One region of the Stenotrophomonas sp. STEN013 genome, then DNA from elsewhere that is predicted to be linked to it. Evidence: predicted binding sites of a transcription regulator. Region 1 holds the regulator's gene; the other holds the start of a gene.
The links. The regulator FliA, encoded in region 1, starts transcription of late flagellar genes. The targets are predictions, from matches to a motif close to TAAAGTTTNNCNNNCNNNGGCCGATAA.

Region 1 (6,491 bases):
CCCTTCTCGCGGGCCTTGGCGCGCAGGCGCTCGGGATCGATGCCGGCCCCGTCATCCTGGATCTCGATGGAGACGTAGTCGCCTTCCTGCTGCGCGGTCAGGCGGACCTGGCCCACGCGCGGTTTGCCCTGCGCTTCACGCAAGTCGGGCGCTTCCACGCCGTGGTCGATGGCGTTGCGCACCAGGTGCACCAGCGGATCGGCCAAGGCTTCGACCAGATTGCGGTCCAGCTCGGTGTCGGCGCCGATCAGCTCCAGGTCCACTTCCTTGTTCAACGAGCGGGCCACGTCACGGGCGACCTTGGGGAAGCGCGAGAACACCTTGCCGACCGGCTGCATGCGCGTGCGCATGACTGCCGATTGCAGGCGCGCGGTGGCGATATCCAGGGTGGACACGGCCCGATCCAGTTCTTCGTCCTTCAATCGCGTACGCAGGGTCTTGAGACGGTTGCGGGCCAGTACCAGCTCACCGATCAGGTTGACGATGGCATCCAGCCGCTTGGTGTCCACGCGTACCGTCTGCTCGGCTTCGGTCGCCTTGCCTGTGGCTTTGGGCGGCGGTGCCGGCCGGGAGGCCGGGGCAGGAGGCGTTGCCGTTGCGGCGGGCGCTGGCGGCGCAGCGGCAGCAGGTTGCGCGCCCGGGGCGGCGCCTCCATGCAGCTGGTCGAGCAACGCTTCAAACTCATCTTCGCTGATCAGGTCATCGCCCGCTTTGGCTGCGGGGGCCGCGCCGGGCGCGGTGGGGCCGTGCAGGGCGTCCAGCAGCGCTTCGAACTCGTCCTCGCTGATCAGGTCGCTGTCGGCGGCGGCCGGCGCGGTCTTCACCGGCGCAGCGACGGGCGCCGCGCCGATGTCGAACTGGGCGATCAGGCTGGCCGGGGCGTGGGCCGGGTCGGTGCCGGCGGAGACCGCATCGAGCATCGACTGCAGCCAGTCCAGCGATTGCTGGGCGGCATCGAAATGATGGGCCAGCAATTGGGCCTTGCCGGACCGGGCCATGCCCAGGGTTTCTTCTGCCGCATGGCACAGCTCGACCATCGGCGTGATCGACAGGAAGCCGGCGCCGCCCTTGAGCGTGTGGAAACCGCGGAACACCACATTGAGCTGGTCGGCATCCTGCGGGGCCTGTTCCAGCGCCACCAGTTGCTCGCCGAGGCGATCGAGGATTTCCTGCGCTTCAAGGATGAAGTCGGCGGCGATGTCGTCGGCAAAAGCACTCATGTGTTTACAGCCCCAGATCCGAGAGCAGGTCGTCAGCGTCATGCTGGGAGACGGCGTGGCGGTCCAGGCCGCTGACCGCCGGGCCAGCCAGCCCGGCATTGCGCGTGTCTTCCTCCGGCGGCGGCAGCCCCAGCGCACCGAAACCTTCGTGTACGCGGCGGACGATGCCGACCACGCGACGGATGATCTGCCCGGTCAGATCCTGGTAGCTCTGGGTCAGTGCCACCTCGGTGAGGTTGTGGCGGATGCGGTCCAGGATCACGTCCTGGCCGGGATTCAGGCCTTCGGCGCGCAGCTGTTCGGTCAGCGTGCGGCATTCCTCGGCCAGGTCCAGCGTGCGATGGGTCGCTTTTTCGGTCATCTCGACCACGTGGTCCAGCCGCGCGCAGGCATCGTCCAGCTCGCCGGCATCGGTGGAAATGCTGGGCAGTTCGCCCAGCGCCTGGCCCAGTTCGCGGGCCAGCCGGCCCAGGCCGGCCATCATCGGCTGGGTGCGCAGCGCGGCCAGCGCGTCGATTTCCCGACGCCAGCCGGCTTCGTCACCGCTCTCCAGTGCGGCCAGTGCATCCTGCAGGCGCTGGATCAGGGCGCTCTTGTCGCCCAGGGTTTCGCTGTGACCGGCCATCAGGCGCTCGCCGCCAGACGCTCGAAGATCTTGCCGAGCTTTTCTTCCAGGGTCTGCGCGGTGAACGGCTTGATGATGTAGCCGTTCACGCCGGCCTGGGCCGCTTCGATGATCTGTTCGCGCTTGGCCTCGGCGGTGACCATCAGCACCGGCAGGGTCTTGAGCCTGGCGTCGGCACGGATCGCCTTGAGCAGCTCGATGCCGGTCATCACCGGCATGTTCCAGTCGGTGACAACGAAATCGAACGGCTGGCTCTGCAGCAGTGACAGCGCCGCATGCCCGTCCTCGGCTTCCGCGGTATTGGTGAAGCCCAGGTCGCCGAGCAGGTTCTTGACGATGCGGCGCATGGTCGAGAAGTCATCGACGATCAGGATGCGCATGTTCTTGTTCAAAGGGCTTTCCTCTTCATGGTTCCTCGAGACCGGCGTCTGCCGCCTCGAATATCTTCAATCGGCCGCGCAGGCGCAGCGTGGCCTGGCCGTGGATCTGGCAGACACGCGATTCGCTGACACCCAGTACCGCGCCGATTTCCTTCAGGTTCAATTCCTGCTCGTAGTAGAGCGAGAGCACCAGCTGTTCGCGCTCGGGCAATTGGGCGATGGCCTTGCCCAGTTCGGCGCCGAACTGGCTGCGTTCGAGCATCTGCTGCGGGGTCGGGCCGCCGCTGGCCGGCGTGTCCAGCTCGCCCTGGTCCTCGATCCGCGATTCCAGGCTCAGCACCTGGCCACGCGAGGCGTCTTCGATCAGCCGCATGTACTCGGGCAGCGGGATGTCCATGGCCTCGGCCACCTCGGTGGCGCTGGCGGCACGGCCGCTGGCCTGCTCCAGCCGGCGGATGGTGCCGGCCGCTTCACGGGCACGCCGGTGCACCGAGCGTGGCACCCAGTCGCCGCGCCGGATCTCGTCGATCATCGAGCCGCGGATGCGGATCGAGGCATAGGTCTCGAACGATGCTCCTTGGTCGGCATCGTAGCTGCGCGATGCTTCCAGCAGACCCATCATCCCGGCCTGGATCAGATCGTCGATCTCCACGCTGGCCGGCAGGCGCGCGGCCATGTGATGGGCGATGCGGCGTACCAGGTCCGCGTGCTGGGCGATGCAGTCATTGCTGCTGGCGCGTTGCACTTCACGGTACTGGGCGGCGGGATTCATGCAGGCACCCCGCGCTGGATGATGCGTTCCAGGAAGAACTCGACGCCGCCGCGGGCTTCGGTCGGGGCTTCCCAGCGCGAGGTTCGCAGCGCGATTTCCTGGAGGGCCAGCGCGGCCGGCGAAGACGGATACGCCTTCACCACCGGCTGCTGGCGCTGCACCGAGAGGCGCAGCCAGTCGTCCTGCGGCACGCAGCCCAGGTAATTCAGCGATACATCCGCCAGGAACTTGTCGCACACGCGCACCAGCTTCTCGTACAGCACGCGGCCTTCGTTGGGGTCGCGCACCATGTTGGCCACGACCTGCATGCGGTCCACACCGCGTTCGCGCGAGAGCACCTTGATCAGCGCATAGGCGTCGGTGATCGAGGCCGGTTCGTCGCAGACCACCACCACCGTGTCCTGCGCGGCCTGGCAGAAGGTCAGCACGCTGTCGGTGATGCCGGCAGCCGTGTCGATGATCATCACGTCCAGCTCGCGCTCAAGCTCGGAGAACACGTTGACCAGACCGACATGCTCGGCCGGCTGCAGCTCGGCCATGTGCCGGCGACCGGATGCGGCCGGCACCACCAGCACGCCGTTGGGGCCTTCGATGATCACCTCGTCCAGCGTGCAGCGCCCGGCGACCAGGTCGGCCAGGGTGTGCTTGGGCTGCAGGCCCAGGATCACGTCGATGTTGGCCAGGCCCAGGTCGGCGTCCAGCAGCAGGGTGCGTTTGCCCATGCCGGCCAGGGCGACGGCCATATTGGCCGAGACGTTGGTTTTACCCACGCCGCCCTTGCCGCCGGTGATCGCAATCGTGCGTACCGGACCGGCCGGCTCGCGACGCGTGGCCGAAAGCGGGAAGGTGTTGGTCAGTTGGGCGTACTCACGCGACGGCATTGTTGGACTCCAGGTTGCAGGGCATATCGGCCGCGCGGCGCAAATCTTCAAGGCGAAGTACAAGATTCGCCGCCGAGGCGCGATGCAGGTCCTCCGGCACGTCCTGGCCGTCGGTCACCCAGGTGATCGGCAGGTTGTGGTCCACCGCCACCGACAGCGCCGAACCGAACCGGCCGGTCTCATCGAGCTTGGTCAGCACCAGCCCCTGCGGATTGGCGGCGCCGAAGCGGCGTACCACCTCGTCCATGTCCTGGAAACTGGTATTGGCAGGCAGTACCAGCAAGGTGCGGATCTGGCCGGCGGCGCGCAGCCACTGCAGCTGGGCGGCCAGGGCGCGGTCGCGCTGGCCCAGGCCGGCGGTGTCGATCAGCACCAGCTTGTAGTCGGCCAGGCGCTCCAGCAGCTGGTTGAGATTGGTGCCGCTGTTGGCCTCGTGCACGGCCACGCCGAGCTGGCGGCCGAAGCCGTAGAGCTGCTCGCGGGCGCCGATGCGCTGGGTGTCGGTGGTGACCAGGGCCACGTCGCGGGCGGCGTGGGCTTCGGCAAAACGCGAGGCCAGCTTGGCGATGGTGGTGGTCTTGCCGGCGCCGGTGGGGCCGACCAGGGCGATGACGCCGCCGCTTTCGATCGGGTCGATCGGCGCGATCGGCAGCTTCTTCGAGACCAGCCCCAGCATCAGGCCACGGGCGCGGGCCGGATCGGTCTCCAGCGGAATCTGCATGACCACGTCCCGGGCCAGACCGGCGTCGAAGCCGTATTCGTCCATCAGGTCCAGCGCGCTGGCCCGCACGGCGCTGCCGCGCAGGCGCTCATCGGTGAAGCGGTTCATCTCGCGCTCGATCAGCTGGCGCATGCCGGCCACTTCCTGGCGCAACTCGCGCATCTGCGCATCGTCGTGCGGGACCGGGCTGGCCACGGCGACCAGTGCCGGGGCGGCCGCCGCCGTGGAGATGGCAGGTGCCGCGGCCGGTTCCGGCAAGGCCGGCAGCTGTGGCGGGGTCGCCGGCGTGCTGGCAGCTTCCGCAGCGGGCGCCACTTCAAAGGTGGGCTCCGCCGCGGGTTCCAGCGTTGGATCGATCAGGAAATTGGCGCGGTTGAGCGAGGGCACCGGCGCGGCCTGCAGCGGCTGCGAGGCGGCAACGGCAACCGGCTGCCTGGCGCTGCCCGGCGCGAGGAAGGCCGGCACCACCGGTTCGTCATCACACGGCGGCAGCGTGGCGAACGTCTGCGGCGGCAGCGATGTCGCTGCGGGAGCTGGTTCCGGGCGCGGCTGCAGCATCGCGGCGAAACGGCCGCGGGCGGGCACGTCGGTGCTGCTCTCGATGGAGCGGCCGGTGGCGCCCACGGCCGAGCGGGCCAGCGCGGCCACCGCCGAGGTGGTGGGAATGACGGCTTCCGGCTCCGGCGCCTTGCGGCGGGTCACGGCGGCCATGATCGCTTCGGCGGCACTGCGCGGCTTGGGCGGCGCCGGCGGGGCCGGGCGGGCCGCTTCCAGTGCGCGCTGCACCACGGCTTCGTCGTAGCTGGCGGCCGCCACGATCTCGACACCTTCCTCGATCCGCCGGTTGGACAGGATCACGGCATCCGGGCCGTGCTCCTTGCGCACCAGGTTCATGGCCGTACGCATATCGGCGGCGACGAAACGTTTGATTTTCATGCTGTGGTACCGGGAATTGGAGTGCGGTTGCAAGGAAGGCGAGGGGGCGTTGGCAATGTCATGCATGGCGGGAGGTGCTCCTTCGTCCTTCATTGCTGCGGATAGGGTTCAGATGTCTGTTTTCCGTCGCGGGTGCCGGTTTCCAGTGCCTCAACTGATCGTGCCGACCAGTTTCAGGCGCTTGTCTTCCGGCACTTCGCTGTAGGCCAGCACCGACAGCGAGGGCACGCTGTGGCGGACCATCCGGGCGAGTGCGGCGCGGACCGGGCCTGGTACCAGCACCACCGCCGGCTCGTTGCGCGCCTCCTGCTTGCCCACACATTCGGCAAGACTCTGATGGAGGCGTTCGGCGAGACCCGGTTCCAGTGCGGCACCATTGCCTTGCGTGGATTCCTGCAAGACCCGTTCCAATTGCGGGTTGAGGGTGAACACCGGCAGCTCGGCCGACATTCCGGCGATCTCCTGCACGATGAAACGGCCCAGCGCGTTGCGCACGGCGGCGGTAAGGATGGCCGGGTCCTGGGTCTGCGGGGCGTTCTCCACCAGGGCCTCGGCGATCTTGCGCAGCTGCCGTACCGGGATGCGCTCGGTGAGCAGGTTCTGCAGCACACGGGCGACCACGGAAATCGGCAGCGCCTTGGGGGTGAGATCTTCCACCAGCTTGGGCGCGCTCTTGGCCAGCGTGGCCAGCAGCTGCTGCACTTCCTCGTGGCCGAGCAGCTCGGGCGCGTGTTCGCGGATCAGGTGCGACAGGTGCGTGGCGACCACGGTGGCCGGGTCGACCACGGTGTAGCCCATCGACTCGGCATGGGCGCGCTGGTGTGGCTGGATCCAGGTCGCGTCCAGGCCGAACGCCGGGTCCTTGCCGGGAATACCGTCCAGCTGGCCCAGTGCGCTGCCCGGATCCAGCGCCAGTTCGCGGTCGGGATGGATCTCGGCGCTGGCCACCGGCACGC
Region 2 (6,491 bases), on a different contig from region 1:
CGTGCACCCGGTTGTAGCCGACCTTCAGCGTGTTGATTCCGCTGGCCTCGCGTTCGCGGGCTTCCAGGTCGATCAGGAACTGGTCGGCATGGGTGGACAGGCGGCGCAGTTCGTCCAGTTCGGCATCGAAACCTTCGGCAATCACGCCGCCGTCTGACAGCTTCAGCGGCGGCTGTTCGGCGATCGCGCTGGCCAGCAGGTGGGCGCTTTCATCGTGCGAACCCAGCTCGGCGCGCAACTGTTGCAGGCGTGGTGAATCCAGTGGCTGCAGCTGTGCGGTGATGGCCGGCAGCAGCGCCAGGCCGTCGCGCAGCGTGGAGAAATCGCGCGGGCGCGCCGAGCGCAGCGCCATGCGGGTGAGGATGCGTTCGATGTCGCCCAGTGCGCGGAAACTCTCGCGCAGATCGGCATCGGTGCCGCGGTCGATCAGCGTGGCCACCGCGTGGTGACGCTGCTGCAGCACCTCACGCAGGCGCAGCGGGCGGTGCAGCCAGCGCCGTAGCAGGCGCCCGCCCATCGGCGAGACGGTGCTGTCGAGCACGCCCAGCAGTGTGTTGCGGGTGTCGCCATCCACGCGCGTATCCAGCTCCAGATGACGGCGGGTGGCGGCGTTCATCGCGATCGCCTCGCCGGCGTTTTCCATCGCGATGGAGGTCAGGTGCGGCAGGCGCTGCTTCTGGGTTTCCTCGACATAGCCCAGCAACGCGCCGGCGGCGGCGGTCGCGCGCGGTTTGTCGTCGATACCGAAGCCGGAAAGATCATGCAGCTTGAAGAAATTCAACAGCTGGCGGCGGCCGCTGTCGGCATCGAACAGCCACGGCGCACGCCGCCGCACGCCGCTGCGCTGGCGCAGGAATTCCGGCCAGCCGTCTTCGTCGGGGACCAGCAGCTCGGCCGGTTCCAGGCGGGCCAGTTCGGCTTCCAGTGCGTCGTCGCTGTCGACTTCGTTGACCAGGAAGCGGCCACCGGCCAGATCAGCCCAGGCCAGGCCGTAGCCGGCCTTGTTGCGCGAGATTGCCATCAGCAAGGTGTCGCGGCGCTCGTCCAGCAGGGCCTCGTCGGTGACGGTGCCGGGGGTGACCACGCGCACCACCTTGCGCTCGACCAGGCCCTTGGCCAGCGCCGGGTCGCCGATCTGCTCGCAGATCGCCACCGATTCGCCCAGTGCCACCAGCCGCGCCAGATAGCCTTCGAAGGAATGCACCGGCACGCCGGCCATCGGGATCGGCGCGCCGCCGGAGCTGCCACGCTGGGTCAGGGTGATATCCAGCAGGCGCGCGGCCTTGCGTGCATCGTCATAGAACAGCTCGTAGAAATCGCCCATCCGGAAGAACAGCAGCAGGTCCGGGTAGTCGGACTTGGCGGCGAAAAACTGCTTCATCAGCGGGGTGTGTTCGGGCTTTTTCTCGGTCACGCGCTTTCCACTTCGATTGCCGGGCAGCCGGGCTGCCACAAAGGCGTCATTGTAGGGGCAGCCTGATGGCGGGACGACGGCCGGGCTTGGCCGTTCAGTTGCCGCGGCCTTCGGCCAGCGGCACCCGCGAGCCGTCGAGCAGGCCGCGGCTGAGCTTGCCGTTCTCGATAAACAGCAGTTCGCCGTTTTCACCGTTCTTGATGCTGCTGTCGATGGCGATGATGCGATCACCGTGGAAGCTGCTCACGTGCGGCATCGAGGTGTGGCCGACCACGATCCGCCGCAGGTCCAGCTGCTCCAGCACCTGTTGCACGCCGGCAGTGTCCAGCTGGCCATCGAAATAGCCGCGGTACCAGATCGGGCTGGTCTTGCCGTCATACAACGGGGCAAGCTTGGGATCGGCTTTCAGCTCGGCCCGGGGACGGCCGAGCGAAGCCCGGTAGGCGGCATTGGTGGCAGCCGGGTCCAGCGCCAGCTGGATCGCTTCGGGCGAAATGCCACCGTGCAGGAAAAGCGTATCGCCAATGCGCAACAGCACCGGGCGGGTGCGCAGCCATTGGCCGATCACCGAATCGGCGCCATACAGCTGCGGATAGCTCTTGCCCAGCAGCTGCGCGCTGCGCAGGTATTTGGGATTGACGTAGCTCAGGTTGTCGTAGAGCACCATCGTCTCGTGATTGCCGAGAACGAAGTGCACCGCGCCGCCCGCCTTTGCCGCCTGCTGCTGCAGGCTGTACAGCAGCCAGAATGCCTCGGTGACCTGCGGACCACGGTCAAACACGTCGCCAGCGATCACCAGCGTGTCGCGGCCCAGCGCCCAGCGGTCCTTGCCATCGATCACCTTGTTGGCGCGCAGCAGCCGCACCAGCAGCCCGTACTGGCCATGGATATCGGACAGGGCCACGATGCGGGCCGCGGCAGGCAGCGAGGAGGCTGAAGCCGGCAGTGGCTGCAGTACGGCCAGCGGGCGCGGGTAGCCGCACTGCGACGGAACCGTGGTGGTGGCGCGGCGGGTGAGCGTGCGCTCGACTACCCGGTCATTGCAGATCCATCGCGCCTGCAGTTGTTGCCCGTTGCGGAAGATATAGGGACCGTCGCTGTCCACGTGCGCCGCCGGGGCGGAGACCTCTCTGGCGCTGGCCACGCCGGGAAGCAGCAGGGCGGCGTGGAGCAGCAGGGCGGCCCAGCGGGTAACGGTACGGGCAAATGACATGGACGACATCCGGCAGACGAGGAGGCAGGCGGGGGTGGGCATCCGCCACCCCATGCTACGTGGCCGCACGCGTGCGGGCATCGGCCATTGGTTGGCCGGGCCGGCGAAGCTAATGTGCTACCGGCCCTGCGCCGGCGCAGGGAAGTCAGCGGTTCTGCAGGGAAGCACGGTCCGGGGCTTCCGGCAGGCTGTCGTCGGCCAGCACGATGCGGTTGCGGCCCTGTTTCTTGGCCTGGTACATCGCGGCATCGGCGCGTGCCATGACGCGCTCGTAATCCGGGTGCCCGTCATACAGGGCGACCCCGATGCTGGTGGTGATCGCCAATGGCTGGCCATCGGCCAGGGGGACGGGTGAATCGGAAATACGCCGGCACAGGCCATCGGCGATGACCAGCGCCTGACGCTCGTCCACCGCCACCAGCACCACCACGAACTCCTCGCCGCCATAGCGGAACACGTAGTCGCTGCCACGGGTGAACTGGCTGAGCATGCCGGCGATGTGCTGCAGGGCGCGGTCGCCGGCCTCATGGCCGTGCTGGTCGTTGATGCTCTTGAAGTGATCCAGATCCAGCAGCAACACCGCAAAGCCGGCCTTGTTCTTGCTCGCCAGCTCGATTTCCCGGCGCAGGACGGTAGGCAGGAAGCGGCGATTGAGCAGGTTGGTCAGGGCATCGCAGCCGGCGTCCAGTTCACCGATACGCTCGAACAGCATCCCCAGCAGGTTGCGTATCTGGCCGACGCGGGCACGCACTTCCTGCAGATGGGCCGAACGCACCTTGAGGTCGCGCTTTGTATCCAGGGTGTCATGCAGGGTCTGGTCCACTGCGGTCATCAGCGCGCAGATCTGCTGGGTTTCGGAGCTTTCACCGAAGCTGGGAATGCCCTTGTGGGTCAGCCACAGGCCGAACTCGGAGCCGGCCAGCGACTGGAACTCCGGCGTCTCGTTCTGGCTGGCCAACGCATAAAGCAAGGTGTTTTCCCAGTCCAGCAGCAGGGCGCGCTGGCGTTCGCGCTCGGTACCCACGTTCTGCACCAGCGAGAACAGCCGGTATGCCGCATCGGTGCGCGAGGAGCGTTCGCGTGCATTGGAGTAGGCCAGGGTCATGCATTCCAGTGCGATGTCGAACGAGGCGGTAAGGCAGGCAACGGCGGCGTGCGCGTGCTCGCTGTGTCCGGCCTGCTCGCTGATCAGCTGGAAAAGCCGCTGTTTCAGCACACGCATGCCGCGGGTCACCAGGTCGACGGGGATACCGACCCGGGCGTGGACATCGCCCACCACGCGCTGGGCGGCGATCAGCGATTCCACCCGTTCCGGCGTGGCCAGCAGCAAATCCCGCACCCAGCGTTGCATGGCCGGCTGCAGGCGCGTGCGCACCTGGTCGTGTGACAGCAGCCGTGAGGCCCGCTTGTCATCCAGCATCACCTGATAGAAATGCACCGCCATTTCGGCCGCGCCGGTATCGGCAAGCTGGGCCAACACCTGCGTCGCGGCAGGGCCGGCTTCGGTCAGTCCGCGTTGCCAGGCGGCAACCAGCGCCGGATTCTCGTTGTCGATAGCGGACGAAACGGCGGTAATGCTGTGCATGACAGAGTGCGCGACTGCTCAAGGTAAGCAGGCGTTATCGGCAGAAAGGGCAAGTACTTTAGCGGGGAACCGGGATGGAGGTCACGGCCGGCGGGAACAGGGCAGGGGATTGGGGCGGGAAAGGCTGCGGTCGGGGGGGGGGGCGCTGGTTGACTTGACAAATCGGGTGCAATGGTCACTTTCCGGACCTGGGGCAGGTGCCACGACGCCTTCACGTGATGGATGCGCCGGGTTCTTGCGATAATCCGATCCGGCGCATTGGAGTGCGCGTTGGGGATGGCATGGTGGAAGGATGCAAGGTGGCAGGTGCACGTGGCGCAACGATGATCGTCGCCATGCTCCTGCTGGCACTGGTAGGTGTGGTCTGGTCCGGGGCAGGCAATGCTGGGCCGCTGCAGCTTGACCGTGACTATCTGCTGGTTGGCGCGGCCACCGATCAACCGGCGCCGATACGGACCTGTTCGCCGGAGGCGCTGGCGCGGCTGAACGATGGCATCGATATTCCGGCGCCCGCCGGCGGCTGGTCCGGCGCCCCGCAGGCGGTGGATGTGTTCAACGTGTTCGCCGGCGAGGTGATGATCCATCACGGTGACCGCCAGGTCTGCGGACACATGCAGGACGCGCGCACCCGCGATTCCCGGTTCCGGGCCGGTATCGGCATGGTGGTGGTGCCCAAGGCCGGCAGCCGTGAGCCGATCCAGGTCGCCTGGGAGCCGCCGCTCAAGGCCCGCTGGATTCCGACGGTACGACTGGGGGCCCCCAGTCCGGTGCAGCAGATCGATACCGTGCGACTGCTGATCCGCACCGCCTGCATCGCCATCGCGTTGGCATTGGCGTTGTCGGCGCTGATTGGTTTTCTCACCACGCTCGGGCGCGAATTCCTGTTGTACGCGCTGGTGTGCGTGCTGCTGGTGGTCTGGCAGTCGGTACTGAGCGGGCTCAGCGGCTATCCCGAGCCGTGGTTGCCGGTGGGGCGCACGGCGGCGTGGTGGCAGGTCGCGCTGTCCTCGCTGCGGGTCGCGGTGATGGGCTGGATCATGTGGCGGCTGTGCGGGGGACCGCGGGTGCTGCAGCGCTCGCGGCCGGTGATGAAGGGCCTGCTGGCTGTGCTGGTCGTGCTCGCGCTGGGCGCGCCGGCGATGCCGTGGCCACTGCTGTCGTGGGTGGGAATGGCCCTGGACCACCTGTTCCTGCTGATCTGCGCGCTGACCTTCCTGCTGGGGGGCGTATCGCTGTGCCGGCGCAATTTCAGGGCGCTGGAGGGGCTGGCGGCGGTGCTGCCGCTGCTGGTGATCGAACTGGCGGATCTGTTCGGCAGCCGGCTGCTGGTCCAGTACCGGGTCGAAATCATCCAGCTGTCGGTCACCTGGTTTTTGATGGTCTCGGCCTATTCACTCAACCGTGGCCTGGGCCGTCTGCGCCAGCAGCGCGACGAGATGCGGCATCTGGCCGACACCGATGCGCTTACCGGTCTGCCCAACCGTCGCGCCGGCTTGCGCCAGCTGGAGCAGTACATGCAGCAGGCGCGCACCAGTGCACAGCCGCTGTCGATCGGCTTTCTCGATATCGATCTGTTCAAGCAGATCAATGACCGCTACGGCCACGATGTGGGCGACGAGGTGCTGGTGCTGGTCGCCAGGACGCTGGCGCAAGGCGTGCGTAACAAGATGGATGTGATCCGCATGGGCGGCGAGGAGTTCCTCGTGCTGCTGCCGGGCACAACGGCCGGCGTGGCTGCGCCGCGGCTGGAGCAGATGCGCGAGAAAATCACGCACAACGCCCGGAATCTGCAGCATGAAGGGCTGGTGGTGACGGTCAGCATCGGGCTGGCGCAGCTGCAGGCGCGGGACGAGGATGTGGCCGGGCTGATGCGGCGGGCCGACAACGCGATGTACCGGGCCAAGCGCGCGGGCCGCAATCGCGTGGTGGATGCGGGCTCGGAGCTGGAAACCGCCTGAACCGGCCGCGCGCTGTTCGGGCAGCAGGCGATGGCGGATAATCGCCCGATGACAATCCGAATCAACAAGCACATTGCCGAAACCGGCTTCTGTTCCCGCCGTGAGGCCGATCGCCTGCTCGCCGCCCGCCGCGTCACCGTCAACGGCATCGTTGCCGGCACCGGCGCCGTGGTGGGCGAGGGCGATCAGGTGCTGGTCGATGGCCAGCCGCTGCGCACCCGCGCCGTTCACAAGAACACTGGCCGTCGCCATGTCTACATCGCGCTGAACAAGCCGGTGGGCATCACCTGCACCACCGAGACCGAGGTCAACGGCAACATC

Region 2: the regulator FliA is predicted to act here: its motif matches at 4,247-4,273, upstream of ACVOMH_RS00580 (GGDEF domain-containing protein).

The regions. Positions count from the first base shown of each region.
Region 1 is NZ_JBRREO010000003.1:62,663-69,153, forward strand. It holds gene ACVOMH_RS08110 (chemotaxis protein CheA) at 1-1,220, opposite strand, end outside; gene ACVOMH_RS08115 (protein phosphatase CheZ) at 1,225-1,845, opposite strand; gene cheY (chemotaxis response regulator CheY) at 1,845-2,237, opposite strand; gene ACVOMH_RS08125 (RNA polymerase sigma factor FliA) at 2,251-2,997, opposite strand; gene ACVOMH_RS08130 (MinD/ParA family ATP-binding protein) at 2,994-3,878, opposite strand; gene flhF (flagellar biosynthesis GTPase FlhF) at 3,865-5,535, opposite strand; gene flhA (flagellar biosynthesis protein FlhA) at 5,686-6,491, opposite strand, start outside.
Region 2 is NZ_JBRREO010000001.1:127,244-133,734, reverse strand. It holds gene mutS (DNA mismatch repair protein MutS) at 1-1,381, opposite strand, end outside; gene ACVOMH_RS00585 (metallophosphoesterase) at 1,509-2,627, opposite strand; gene ACVOMH_RS00580 (GGDEF domain-containing protein) at 2,773-4,212, opposite strand; gene ACVOMH_RS00575 (GGDEF domain-containing protein) at 4,512-6,170, shown strand; gene ACVOMH_RS00570 (pseudouridine synthase) at 6,219-6,491, shown strand, end outside.